3 regions of the Bradyrhizobium huanghuaihaiense genome follow, and region 2 is predicted to be linked to each of the others. Evidence: predicted binding sites of a transcription regulator. Region 2 holds the regulator's gene; each other region holds the start of a gene.
The links. The regulator LexA, encoded in region 2, represses DNA repair genes until DNA is damaged. The targets are predictions, from matches to a motif close to TGTTCNNNNTGTGTTCNG.
Positions count from the first base shown of each region.

Region 1: N2603_RS35970 (DUF3072 domain-containing protein) is a predicted target of LexA. The motif match lies at 2,484-2,501, and genes of this name have one in related genera.
Region 3: N2603_RS30870 (ImuA family protein) is a predicted target of LexA. The motif match lies at 2,307-2,324, and genes of this name have one in related genera.

Region 1 is NZ_CP104172.1:7,632,963-7,637,629, forward strand. Features, by position in the region: gene N2603_RS35950 (DUF3833 family protein) at 1-109, opposite strand, end outside; gene N2603_RS35955 (hypothetical protein) at 155-583, opposite strand; gene N2603_RS35960 (hypothetical protein) at 635-856, opposite strand; partial or broken gene N2603_RS35965 (SDR family NAD(P)-dependent oxidoreductase) at 1,886-2,125, shown strand; gene N2603_RS35970 (DUF3072 domain-containing protein) at 2,555-2,761, shown strand; gene N2603_RS35975 (plasmid stabilization protein) at 2,803-3,105, shown strand; gene N2603_RS35980 (hypothetical protein) at 3,116-3,349, shown strand; partial or broken gene N2603_RS35985 (protein-L-isoaspartate(D-aspartate) O-methyltransferase) at 3,436-4,667, shown strand, end outside.
Region 2 is NZ_CP104172.1:4,461,688-4,466,354, reverse strand. Features, by position in the region: gene N2603_RS21335 (HAD family hydrolase) at 1-57, shown strand, start outside; gene N2603_RS21330 (hypothetical protein) at 213-407, shown strand; gene N2603_RS21325 (molybdopterin molybdotransferase MoeA) at 638-1,849, shown strand; gene lexA (transcriptional repressor LexA) at 2,026-2,727, shown strand; gene N2603_RS21315 (hypothetical protein) at 2,913-3,116, shown strand; gene N2603_RS21310 (hypothetical protein) at 3,314-3,745, shown strand; gene N2603_RS21305 (hypothetical protein) at 3,850-3,981, opposite strand; gene N2603_RS21300 (GAF domain-containing protein) at 3,968-4,667, shown strand, end outside.
Region 3 is NZ_CP104172.1:6,520,161-6,524,827, reverse strand. Features, by position in the region: gene N2603_RS30880 (UdgX family uracil-DNA binding protein) at 1-992, opposite strand, end outside; gene N2603_RS30875 (putative DNA modification/repair radical SAM protein) at 992-2,227, opposite strand; gene N2603_RS30870 (ImuA family protein) at 2,390-3,196, shown strand; gene N2603_RS30865 (Y-family DNA polymerase) at 3,093-4,667, shown strand, end outside.

The sequences.
Region 1 (4,667 bases), 3.2 Mb from region 2:
GTAGTCCGCCAACTAGACTTTCCAGTACTGCCCAACCTTCTAGCCGCCCGACGAAAAAACGTTCAGGAAGAAACAGCGGCGTTGTTCCTCTAAAAGCATCGATCGCCATCGGTAAACCCTTCGAAAATGCATCCAACCAACCGAATCAATCGAATCACTGATGCGATTGACCCAACTCGGTCGAAAGAGAGCGCCGTGAACTTCTCCTCTCTGAAGAAAGACGTGGCATTCGCCAGGTGACAGGCCCAGGGAAGCTGTTGGCGACGTTCAAGGCGCGCGCCTCGTCCGTCTCCAGAGCGATCTTCTGAGCAAGCATGACGTCGCCATGTGGCAAGCCACCGAGCGGAACGAAGCATCGCCCCGTCCCGAGACGCCCATATTCATCGATTTCGTGGACGTTAGCTGATGTTCCCCGACGAATGCGGTAGCGCTTTCCGGTATCACATCCGACGACGTCGAAGTATCCTTTCGTGTCGAATTGAACTCTTTGCTGGAGCGAAAGCCATGAACGCAGAAGCCGCAGGGAGCGAGCGAAGCTCGTCTTCTCGTCCTTGGCCGCTTGATAAAGCTTACCAACGGCCAAGCTCCGCAGACTCCAATTACCTGCGCGACGGGACACATTCTTCACTTGTGCTCACCCACCCACAAGCCGCGGGAAAAACAATGTCTCTTCCGCCGCTGGATCGAATGTGGTGATCCTGGTTACCTCGCCAGGGTCTGTCCGCACCGCCGCAGTATAACCCTTGCTGGTGAATTCTAGGAATAACCTCTCTGCTTCTGCCAAGGCATCTGCCTCGGAGTTGTCGAAAAAGTGCCGGCTGTCGCCGCTGTGATCCATAACGATTTGCGTGGCCATGCTGAGGCTCCCGATTGCATTTCGAATGGAATGTCGAAGTCGAGAGCTCGTTCCTAATAAGGGACGCCTTTAAGGAAAACGTGGCTCCTCCCGCTCAAGTAGGCGGGTTCACCTGCTAAGCACAGGGAATATCCGCTAGGTATCGGCACTTCTGCGATGCGGCAATTCCTGACCCACGCTTGCTCGAGGAGATCAATCTGGCGTTGCGGGGAAGGAAAGATCGAGGCCAAAGAAAAAGCCGCCAGCTGGGCGCGGCGGCTTAGATAGTCCCGGACTGTCGATTGATCCCCCAGCCCCAAGCGTACCGCCGTTACCTTGCGGCCATGCCTGTCCGGTCAACCGAACGAGCTTCGATTCGGTACCGCGCTCTTACAAGGCCGGTGAGGCGCGAAACGAAGAGGACGGCAGCCGAACCCGCGCGCTGTCGCCGGCCGCGACCGGTCCGCCGGCCCGCACCACGCCCAGCACCCCAGATTTGAATGGAGCGCGCGTTTTCCGCCGACGAGAGCTGCCGTTTCAAGCCGGCCTGGAAGCGTTCGATGAGGACACAGGGCGTCCGCAGACTGGTCAGCTCGACAATGCCTTCGTCAAAGCCCGCGCTCGTGGACAGCGGCAGGCTGTGCTCTCGTGGAACGAAAAAGACCTAACCCCCGCTTGATCAAATCAGAAGCCCGGCTATGTAGATCGTCACGCCCCATTTGCACGATGCTCCACCTTGCGAACGCGAAGCAGGTGAAATGTATCTAGAGGCGCCTTGTCATCCGATACTGATCTGGATCAGGATCGTCGATAAGATCGGGCGAGCGCGAATGTGGGCACAGCGCAAGCGCCACCGGGCCAAACGTCTAGAGGACCTGCTGGCGCTCTATGCAGATCGGGCGACCCTCGATTGTTGCGACGGAAGCCGGGCGCGCCTGTGCGCAAGCGCTTCGCGAGCGGTAATCGGCGGGGACGGTCGGCAACTGCTTAGGAACCTTGGGCATTGCCAGGCGGTTGTCGGGTTCTCGACGAGTGGAGACCGCTCTGACAATGCCCGACTATCCTAAGCCGCCGTACCCCAGTCAGAGCCAACCGATGCCCGGTTCGACCGCGAAGATGGATCCGCGTCCGGATCACGGCGAGAACAGCTACAAGGGCTCGGGCCGTCTGCGGGGCAAACGGGCCATTATCACGGGCGGTGACAGTGGAATTGGAAGAGCCGTCGCCATCGCCTTCGCTCGCGAGGGCGCGGACATCCTGATCGCCTACCTCGAAGAGCATGAAGACGCCACCGCGCCCAAGTGGAGAGCGAGCGTGGGCCTCCGAAGCCCAACCGGGGCATCATCCGCGCGCCGCCAGCCAATCTCGTTGACCGGCGAAACTGCATCATCCGCTCCCTGACGCGCAGCGTCGCACGACGGATCGCAGAAGCCGGCGCTTCGGCACTACGAATGCGCTGCCTTGCCTCGCCTTGGACGCCATTGGAGAGAGCTTCCCGCACTTCCAAGGTAGCGAGGCGGTTGGGAAGGTGGCAGGAGCCCGGCGATCCTTCGTGTCCACAGAGTATCGCAAGGGCCGATTCTCAGCGGGCGCCACATTCAAGATCGCATCGGGATTGCCGAATCGGTCTGGATTTGTCACTCGAAATAGGAACAATCAGAGAACTCCACCGTTCCTAGCGTCAGTGAGCTTCACCGTTCCTAGCGCAAGGCAACGCCCATGAGCACCAAGGAAACCGCTGCCAATATTAAGAAGGACCCCGACGATTGGGTGTCGGGGGACGAGCCGATGACTGACGCCCAGGCATCCTACTTGCAGACCCTGTCAGAACAAGCACACCAGCCCTTCACGGTCGGGAAGGACCTCACCAAGGCGCAGGCGTCCAAGCTCATTGAAGAAATGCGCAAGAGGGCTGGCGTTGAATAGCGGCAGTAGAACAAGAGGCGATTTTGTCAAAGGAGGCCGTGATGCCACGCGGAGACAAACGAAGCTACACCGACAAGCAGAAGCGACAGGCCGAGCACATCGAGGAAGGTTACGAAGCTCGAGGCGTTCCCGACAAGGAAGCCGAACGGCGAGCCTGGGCAACCGTAAACAAAGAAACCCATGGTGGCAAAAAGAGCGGGTCCGGCAGAGGCACCGAAGAAGACACTTCACCGTCCCGCAAGGGCGGCAGGCTTGGCGGAAAAGCGTCCGCCAGCCGCCCAGCCTCTGAACGTTCCAAGTCAGCCAAGAAAGCTGCTCAAACTCGCAAGCGCCGTGCGGCGTGAAGGAGGCATAATGTCGACATGCGAAACCTGCGGCAATGACTATGACAAAGCTTTTCAGGTGACGATGAACGGCCAGGCGCACACGTTCGATAGCTTTGAGTGCGCAATTCATGCCCTGGCCCCGACGTGCAAACATTGCGGAACGCGCATTGTTGGACACGGCCTTGAAAAGAACGGCACGTATTATTGCTGCGACCACTGCGCCCAGGAGGAAGGTGTGACCGAGCTCCGCGATCGTCTGTAAAACCGGCAGAGTCTCGGCCGGCGGTACGGTTGATGGCCTTGCGCATGCGCTTCCAGGCACCTTCGTAATTCGTTGGATCGGTTGCCATGACCGATTTTTCACATCTTCGCCACGGCATGGTCGACGTTCAACTCGCACGCCGCGGAATCCGCGATCGACGCGTTCTGAACGCGATGAAGCAGATTCCTCGGGAGCGGTTCGTGGAATCCGGCCTGGAGGAGTTCGCCTATGAGGACGGTGCGCTGCCTATCGCGAACGGGCAGACCATCTCGCAGCCCTACATCGTCGCACTGATGACCGAAGCGGCCGAACTGAAGCCGCCGGACAAGGTGCTCGAAGTCGGAACCGGTTCGGGCTATGCCGCGGCGGTCGCGTCGCGGCTCGCCAAAACTGTCCACACCATCGAACGGCATGAAGATCTGGCCAGGATCGCCGCTGGGCGGCTTGCGGCGCTCGGGTACGACAATTGCATCGTCCATACCGGAGACGGCACCCGCGGCTTGCCCGAAGCGGCGCCATTCGACGCGATCCTGGTCGCCGCCGGCGGTCCCATCGTGCCGGATGCACTCAAGCGGCAATTGTCTATCGGCGGGCGCCTCGTCATTCCGGTCGGTGATTCCGAACACGAACAGTCGCTGCTGCGGATCACGCGCTGGAGCGACACCGAATACGAAGAAGAAACCTTCGGGGCCGTCCGCTTCGTGCCCCTGATCGGGGAGCAGGGATGGGCCGAGGACGGCACGCGTTCCGCCAGCAACCACATCCCCGGACGCACGCATTTCCGCTCGCTGACCGAGATGATCGGCGCCGCCGTCGAACCCTTGCCTTCCTTCCGCGATCCGGGCTTCGGTGCCCAGTTCGATCGCTTCGCGCAGTCCCGCGTCGTCCTGCTCGGCGAAGCCAGCCACGGTACGTCGGAGTTCTACCAGGCCCGAGCCGCGATCACGCGACACCTGATCGAGAAGCACGGCTTCACGACCGTCGCAGTGGAAGCGGATTGGCCTGATGCCGCCGCGATCGACCGCTATGTTCGCCATCGAGGGTCGCGCGGCCCGGACGAGAAGCCGTTCGAACGCTTCCCGACCTGGATGTGGCGTAACACCGATGTCGCCGCTTTCGTCGAGTGGATGCGCGAACACAACGACGGCAAGCCGGTAGGCGAGCAGGCCGCATGCTTCGGGCTCGACATCTATAACATGCGAAGCTCGATCGCGGCGGTCCTCTCCTACTTCGACAGCGTAGATCCTGAAGCAGCCGCTGTGGCCCGAGAACGCTACGGTTGCCTGACCCCTTGGCAGCGCGAACCTTCGACCTACGG
Region 2 (4,667 bases):
GTGCATGTGACCTCGCCCCGTGACGTCGGCGATGCGCTGAAGCAGCTCGGGATTTGACGGATCCGCCTCCCGGCAGGTGCGGTTCCCTGGAACTCGTTTGCCAAATATGAGGAACCAAATCACTTTGTGCATTTTTGTACAAAGTTCCGGGAACGGAATCTGCCCTTCCGGACTCTTGAGTCCGTTGGGACTTCTACATTGGACCGATCGACGTGCTGGGCAAATCCTACCTCACCAAGCAAGCCTCTCTCCTGCTCGAGTTCGCAAGAACCACCTCGGACTCCGACCTATCCGCCAAGTTGATCAGCAAGGCCGCCGACCTGAAATCCCAGGCCGACCCGCTGCCCGACAAGGATCAGGGCCCCAAAGCGCCGGACGTCAGTCCGGACGCGCCGGCAGGGAGTTGACCGATGCTGGCCGTGGCGCTCGTTCTTCTCGTGCTTGCCATGGCCGTCCTCGTGCCGGTCTGCCTCGCCTTCCGGATCATGCCGCGGCGGATTTGACGTCCATCTTTCGCGATAGAGCGAACGACGCAGGCTGAATCATCCTGCATCTCCACTGTTTTGCCTCTGCGGCCGCACTCGGCTAGAACTCTCGCCGCCGATTTGCCGAACGTGCTCAGCAGGAGTTTTCACCCGTGGCCTTGATGCCGGTATCTGACGCGCTTGCCGCGGTGCTTGCCGGCGCAGAGCCGCTGCCTGAGGAGACGGTCCCCCTCGACCAGGCCTACCACCGCGTGCTCGCGCGCGACGTCGCGGCGCGGCGCACGCAGCCGCCGCAGGCGATGTCGGCGATGGACGGCTATGCCGTGCGCGCGGCCGATGCGGCGACGATCGATTCCCAACTGACGGTGATCGGCGAGGTCGCGGCCGGGCGGCCGTTTGCCGGGTTGGTCGGCGCCGGCGAAGCGGTCCGGATCTTCACCGGCGGCGTCGTTCCCGCCGGCGCGGATACGGTCGTGATCCAGGAGGATACGGTCGCTGATGGCAAGCGCATCACGATCAAGGAAGCAGCGATTCCCGGACGGCACATCCGGCGCGCCGGGGTCGACTTTGCCGAGGGCGAGGTGCTGCTGCGCAAGGGAGCCCGGCTCACCGAGCGCGACCTCGCACTCGCGGCCGGGATGAATCACCCGCACCTACCCGTGCAACGCCGTCCGAAGGTCGCGATCCTCGCCACCGGCGACGAGCTGGTGATGCCGGGCGCGACGCCCGGCCCCGGCCAGATCGTCTATTCCAACGGCTACGCCCTGCACGCGCTCGCCCGCCAGGAGGGCGCCGATACCGTCGACCTCGGCGTTGCCGCCGACACGCTGGAAGCCACCACCGCCGGGATCCGCCGGGCCCGCGAGAGTGGCGCCGACATCCTGATCACGTCCGGCGGCGCCTCGGTCGGCGACCACGATCTGGTCCAGCAGGCGCTCAAGGCCGAGGGGATCGCGATGTCGTTCTGGAAGATCGCGATGCGGCCGGGCAAGCCGATGATGCACGGCCGGTTCGACGCGATGCGCGTCATCGGCCTGCCCGGCAATCCCGTGTCATCCTACGTCTGCGCTTTCCTGTTCATGGTGCCGTTGATTCGCGCACTGTCGGGTCGCACCGTGATTCATCATCGCCGCGAGCGCGCCGTGCTCGGCCGCGACCTCAATGCCAACGACCAGCGCGAGGATTATCTACGCACGCGCCTGGAGCGACGCGACGACGGCACGCTGATCGCCCTGCCCGTCAATCACCAGGATTCCTCGCTGCTTGCGAATCTCGCTGCGGCACAGGCACTTCTCGTACGCGCGCCGTTCGCGCCCGAGGCCGAAGCCGGCACGCAATGCGAGGTGCTGCTGCTGCCCGTATGAACGCTGTCACCACACGCGTTCCGCGAACTTTGTCGCGTTCACGGTAAATTAAGCAGTTGCGGAACATGTATCGAACATATAGTGTCCGTTCATGATTTGTTTCGAGCATGCAGCGGCTTATCGCTGAACTGAGCGTCTCGGAATCGAACGACATCAACCGGGGGATTTTGGTCGAGATGTTAACGCGCAAACAATACGAGCTCCTGCGGTTCATCAGCGAGCGACTGAAGGAAAGCGGCGTGCCGCCTTCCTTCGACGAGATGAAGGACGCGCTCGATCTGCGCTCGAAATCGGGTATCCATCGCCTGATCACCGCGCTCGAGGAGCGCGGCTTCATCCGGCGCCTGCCCAACCGCGCCCGCGCGATCGAGGTCATCAAGCTGCCCGAGCTCCAGGCGGCTGCCGGCAACCGCCGCGGCTTCACGCCGAGCGTCATCGAAGGCAATCTCGGCAAGGTGCGCACGACCTCCAGCCCGCCGGCTGACGAGGGTGAGCGTCCCGTCGCCGTGCCCGTCATGGGCCGTATCGCGGCCGGCACGCCGATCGAGGCGCTGCAGACCCGCAGCCACACTATCAGCGTACCGCCTGACATGCTCGGCTCCGGCGAGCACTACGCGCTCGAAGTGCGCGGCGATTCGATGGTGGAAGCCGGCATCCTCGACGGCGACATGGCGCTGATCCAGCGCAACGAGAGCGCCGACACCGGTGACATCGTGGTGGCGCTGATCGACGACGAGGAAGCAACGCTGAAGCGCTTCCGCCGCCGCGGCGCATCGATCGCGCTCGAGCCCGCCAACGCCGCCTATGAGGTCCGCATCCTGCCGCCCAACCGGGTGAAGATTCAGGGCAAGCTGATCGGCCTGTACCGGAAGTACTAAGTGCATCCCGCGGCGCCAGTTGGCGACCGCGCCTGAACGATTGGAGCGGATCATTGTCCGCTCCGGCTGGATAGTCTTTCTGGTTCTGCACAGATTATCCGGCCACCTCCCCCGCGCTAGATCCTCGGCACGCCGCGCAAAGCACGCATCGCTTTACGGGCCTTTGAGAAACCGAGGAGACAACCATGCGCAAGATCGTCTTGAGCACCGTCGCGATGGCGCTGATCGCAACGTCAGTGTCACCGGCCGTCGCCGCACGATCGCATCATGTCCGCAAGACGACGCCAGCGACGACGCGTGAGCAATTGCGCAACGCACGCGACGCCGTTGGACAGCAGTCGCAACCGGCCTCGCCGTATTCGGGCTGGTCGGCACCTGCTGGCCGCTGACGAAGAAGAAGCTCGCAGAATGCACGGAAGCGGGCTTTGTTCCTCGTGCATCTGAAAAAGATATTGTGATGGCGGCGTGCGGACCCAAGCCGCAGATTTGCCCACAACCAAGCAGACCGTTGTATGCTTCCACTCTGATAGAGGCTTGTGCCTCGACAAGAGGCGCGGGTCGCTATCTTCGAATGAGGAGCACCCCGATGTGTGACTACAGCCTGCACGCCGTCGCGACGCGTCCTGCCGAAGTCGGTGAGACGATCGTCACGACAACCTTCCGCGGCACCTCGACACGCGGCTTCGCCTCCGAAGCCGACATGTCCGTCGCGGTATGCCTGCTGCCGGGAACGGAGCTCGCCTTCGCCGACAACGTCCGCTACGACAATCGCTGGATCTGGACGCGCACCATCAACTCGCGCGTCGGCAAGTTCGGCAAGATCGACCCGCACATTCCGGATCGCCATCACGATGCGATCGAATTTCCCGACGGCAAATACGTGCTGGTGACTCAGCTCGTCGAAGGCCAGCGCGCAACCGTGCTGCAATTGCCGGTGACCCAGCCACTCGGCGAGCGCGAGCACAAGCCGCAGACCATGGCCGACAGGCCGACGATCACACGCCTGCCGATCGGCTGATCGTAGCAGCCCCGGCTCGCGGGTCGGGCCATGATTGAAATCGCCATCGCCGGCCGTGGCCGGCGACGTGGTGTGGTTTGCATCTTCGAAAATACCTTCGCCGATCAGCCGCCGCTCTTCTCCGTCGCACGAAGTTTGCGCTGCCCTGCCTGAATTTTGAACGTCCGTTCCGCAGGCAAATGGCCGATGCTGCCAAAAGGCTTGAGGCGGCGGACACGTTCGATGAAGACCTTCATTCGCGTCGTTGAACTCTGGGTGCCCGACCGGACGCGTACGCGGCTGGAATTCGGCGGGGGCCTCTACGGCGAAGGGCTGTCCGCGTTCAGGGCCGCAAGTGAAGAGCTGCGCTTCGGTCGGGATGAGGGCCTTCCCGGCAAGGCCTGGGCTTCCGGCCATCCCGTCATCCTCACCAAATTCGCCAACTCCTATTTCAGGCGGACCGACCAGGCGCTCGCGGCGGGCCTGACTTGCGGCGTGGCGGTGCCGGTATTTTCAGGCGAATTCCTGCAAGCCGTGATGGTCCTGTTCTGCGGCGACGACGAGGCGCATGTCGGCGCGATCGAGCTCTGGCACAACGACCCCGATACCTCCCACGAGATGGGCCTGGTCGACGGTTACTATGGCACCGCCGACATGTTCGAGTTCAACTCGCGCCACACCAGGTTTCCGCGCGGCTTCGGCCTGCCCGGACGCACCTGGAAAGCCGGCCTGCCGCTGATCATCAAGGACCTGCACAACGCCAAGAGCTTTCTGCGCTGGGAAGACGCCGCCGAGGTCGGGATCAATCTCGGCGTCGGCGTTCCCTACCGGACCGGCACCGACCAGACCTGGGTGCTGACCTTCCTCTCCGCGCAGGCAACGCCGATTGCGCGGCGCTTCGAGATCTGGGGGCCGAACGAGGCTCGTTCTGCGCTGGTCTTCC
Region 3 (4,667 bases), 2.1 Mb from region 2:
CCGGCGAGGTCTTCCTTGTCGCCGGGCTGCTCGCCGACCAGCATGATATTGGCGTTCTTCGGACCCTCGCCGAACACGGTCTGCGTCGCGTCCTTGTAGAGATGGCAGGCGCGGCAATGAGCGGCTTCCTCGCGGAGCGCTTCGAGATCGTCGGCAGCAATTTTGCGTGTCATCGGAGCCTCCGGCCGCTTCTGAGGCTTGTGCGGATCGGTTGCGGCATGGGCGATCATGGCGCCGGTCATGCGCTCGGCATCCTCGATCAAGGGCTTAATGATCGAAGCCTCGGGCAGGTTCCTCCAGTATTTCTTCGGCATCTCGGTCTGCATCGCCTTCACCTTGAGCCGGGCCGGATTGAAGATGCTGGCATAATAGCGCCGCCAGGTTTCCTCCAGCCGGTCTTCGCCGGGCGCTTCGCTCTTGCTGACACCTGATGTGAACGAGAGCGCATGGCCGTCCCAATGCGCGCACAGATCGGGGGTGAGGATCGACCAGGGCATGTCGGCAAAGCGCTTGGCGAAGAACGGGGCTGCGAGCTCGACGATGTGGTGCTCCGGCTCGAACCAGGCGACGTAATGCGCTGCGCGTTCCCTTCCGATTTCGCGGAAGCGCACGAAGGCGTGCATCTTGTGCTCGTCGCGATGGACGGCTCTTGCCATCGCCGTCACCTGCGCGACGTCAGGATCGGTCGCGACCTCGATGAGATCGTGGTTGTCCTTCAGTCGGAACAGCAGGCGATAGAGGATGGCAAAGCGTTGGAGATCGCGATGCAGGATCGCGGCCTTCGCCAGCTCGACGAATTTTGCCGAGACGTTGAAGGTGCCGTCGTTCACCTCGAGGATCGGAGACGGCGCGGGCGGTGCAAACAACTCCGCTTCGCCGCCTTTCACGGTCCAGGTGACATCGCTGGGCTGCACGTGGTGAAGCACGAGGCTACGCGCGGCTTGGCGCCAGCCGTCGAAATCGGTTTCGGTATCGAGGGTAATGTACTGCATCAGAAGCCAAATCCCAGTTGCGTTGCCTTCGGCTTGAATCGTTCGATCAGCCCGGCAGCGTCGAGCCGATGTGGTGAGGGACGGTGATCGCTGAGGACGATGAACGGCAGCGCCTTGTTGCGGGGCACGTGCAGCCGCGCGAGATCGGCGAGGCGGATCGTGGTGGTACGCCGCGTTGCGATGATGCGTTCGACCGCCTTGGTGCCGAAGCCCGGCACGCGCAGCAGCTCCTCGCGGCTGGCGCGGTTGACGTCCAGCGGGAAGCGGTCGCGATGGCGCAGCGCCCAGGCGAGCTTCGGATCGATGTCCAGCGGCAGCATGGCGCTGTCGTCGACAATCTCGCCGACATCAAAGCCGTAGAACCGCATCAGCCAGTCGGCCTGGTAGAGCCGGTGCTCGCGCAGCAGCGGTGGCTGTACCAGAGGCAAAGCGCGGCTCGCATCGGGGATCGGGCTGAAGGCGGAGTAGTAGACGCGCCTCAACTTGTATGAGCCGTAGAGATTGGCGCTGGTGTGGAGAATGGTGTGATCGGAGGCGCTATCGGCGCCGACGATCATCTGCGTGCTCTGGCCGGCCGGCGCGAAGCGCTGCGGCTTTGCCTTCGTCTTCGCGCTACGATCTTCCTCGGCCTCGTCGAGCTTCAGCCGCAGCCGGCCCATGGTGCGGCGGATCGCGCGGACGTCCTTCTCGGGCGCGAATTGCTTAAGGCTCGTTTCCTCAGGCATCTCGATGTTGATGGAGAGACGATCGGCATATTTGCCGGCTTCCGCGATCAGGGCGTCGTCGGCCTCGGGAATGGTCTTGAGGTGGATATAGCCGCGGAAGTGATGCTCCTCGCGCAGCTTTCGCGCGACGCTGACCACCTGCTCCATGGTGTAGTCGGGGCTGCGGATGATGCCGGAGGAGAGGAACAGGCCCTCGATGTAATTGCGCCGGTAGAAGTCGAGCGTCAGCTTGACCACCTCCTCGATGGTGAAGCGGGCGCGCGGCACGTTGGAGGAGGCGCGGTTGACGCAATAGAGGCAATCGTAATTGCAGGCGTTGGTCAGCAGTACCTTGAGCAAGGAGATGCAGCGTCCATCGGGCGCATAGGAATGGCAGATGCCCATGCCGGGCGCGGTCGAGCCCATGCCCTTGCCGTCGCTGGAATCCCGCGTCTCGGTGCCGCTGGAGGCGCAAGACGCGTCGTATTTGGCGGCATCCGCCAGAATCTCCAGCTTGCGTTGTACGTCCATCCTGGAATCCCTTTGATTTAGCTCATGAATCCCTGGCCCGCCAATTCGATTGACTCTTCGGCCGCCGTTAGCTTTATATTAGAACATATCATGAACAAATGAGCCAGTCGTTGGTTCTCTTTTGGAGAGCCATTGGCAATCACCCCTGAAGGAGCGGCGAGCATGAGCGGCGCACGGACAAGCGCGCTTGCGACCTTGCGCGGCCAGATCGAGCGCATCGAGACGGCGGAGGTCGTGCATCAGCAAGACCGCGTCGCCCTCGGCCACGGCGAAGTCGATCGCGTGCTGAAGGGCGGGCTCGCGCGCGCGGCGGTCCACGAGGTGTTTTGCGAAGGGCGCCAGGGCGCGGCCGCGACCGGCTTCGTCATGGGGCTTGCGGGGCGTGTCTCAGCGCGCCGGCCGCTGCTGTGGGTGCGGCAGGATTTTTCGGAAGTCGAGGCCGGCGCGCTGTCGATGAGCGGGCTCGCCGAGCTCGGCCTCGATCCGCGCCGCGTGGTGATGGTGCGCGCCGCCGATGTCGAGAGTGCGCTGCGCACCTCGGCCGATGCGCTCGCCTGCGATGCGCTCGGCGTCGTCGTGCTCGAGCTCTGGGGCGATATCAGGCAGTTCGATCTCGTGGCGAGCCGCAAGCTGACGCTGGCTGCGCAAGGCTCCGGCGTCACCGGTCTGATGCTGCGCATGGCCGCCCAGCCGCTGCCTTCGACCGCGGAGACGCGATGGATGCTGCGCGCGGCGCATTCGCCGCCGGGCTCAGCTTCAATGCCTGCGGCGCCTTGGAGCGCCTGGGGCGCGCCGCGCTTCGATGCCGAGCTCTTGCGCAATCGTCATGGCCCGTGCGGCCGGTGGATCATGGAATGGAATTGTGATGAGTGCCAGTTCAGTGAACCCTCGACGTATTCTCAGCCTGTGGCTGCCGCGCCTGCCCATCGACCGGATCCAGCGGTTCTTCAACAGCGCCGGGCTGGGTAAGGCCAATCATGAGCCGAGCATTGTCGTCATCAAGAACAACAATGCGCTGGTGATCCATGCGGTCGACGAAACCGCCGAGCGTCTCGGCCTGTACATCGGCCAGCCGCTCGCCAATGCGCGGGCGATGTGCCCGGACCTGAAAGTGTTCGACGCCGATGTCGTGGCCGATGCCAAGACGCTCAGTGACATCGCCGACTGGTGCGACCGCTTCACGCCGCTGGTGGCGCTCGATCCGCCGCATGGGCTGTTTCTCGACATCACCGGTTGCGCGCATCTGTTCGGCGGCGAAGCGGCACTGTTGCAGACACTGGTTCGTGCCCTCGCACGTCAGGGCTTTGCCGTCAGCGCGGCGATCGCCGGCACTTCGATTTGCGCGCGCACGCTGACACGGCAGGCATCCGGCACCATCGTGGCCGATGGCGGGGAGGGGGCGGCGATCGACCGGTTTCCGGTGTCCGCGCTCGGTGCGGGCGAGGCCATCACCACCGGCCTGCGTCGTGCCGGCCTGAAGACCATCGGCGATGTCGCCTCGCGCAGCCCCTCCGAGATCACGGCACGGTTCGGTGCGCGGTTTTCGACTTTGCTCGCGCATGCGCTGGGGCAGGGCGATGCGCCGATCAATCCGCGCAAGCCGCTGCCCGATTACATCGTCGAGAAGCGCTTTGCCGAGCCGATCGCGACCGACACCATGATTGCGATTACGCTGTCGCGGCTTGCGGACACGCTGATCGCGTCCATGGAGAAGCAGGGCAAGGGCGCGCGGCGGCTGGAAGCCGCCTTCTTCCGCACCGACGGCGCGGTGCGCGCGATCATGGTCGAGACCGGGCGTCCGGTGACGCGCAGCGCGGTGATCGACCGCCTGTTCCGCGAGCGTCTCGATGCGCTCGCCGATCCCTTGGATCCCGGGTTCGGCTTCGACATGGTGCGCCTGTCGGCGAGCCGCACCGAGATCGTGGTGCAGGAACAGCGCGACCTCGACGCCCATGTCCACGACAATGACGAGCTCGCCGCTTTGATCGATCGCATCGCCGCGCGCATCGGGGGAAAACGCGTCGTCGTGCACCTGCCTGAGGATACCCATATCCCCGAAAGCGCGGTGCTGGCCGCGCCTGCACAGCATCATCTCGCCGCCGCCATGCAGGCCGAATGGCCTGTTCGCACCGAGAGCGAGCCGCCGCTGCGTCCCTTGCGGCTGTTCGACAAGCCGGAGCCGATCAAGGTGCCGTTCGCGACCGTACCCGACGGCCCGCCGCATCAGTTCACCTGGCGCCGTGCGCTGCATGCGGTGGTGCGGGTGGAAGGACCCGAGCGCATCGCCATGGAATGGTGGCGGCAGGACGGCAAGCAGCTGACGCGGGATTATTTCCGCATCGAGGATGCCGAGGGCCTGCGCTTCTGGATCTTTCGCGACGGTCTCTACGAGGGAGAGGTGTTCGACGGTGACGGCAAGCCCGCGTCTCCCGGCTGGTAT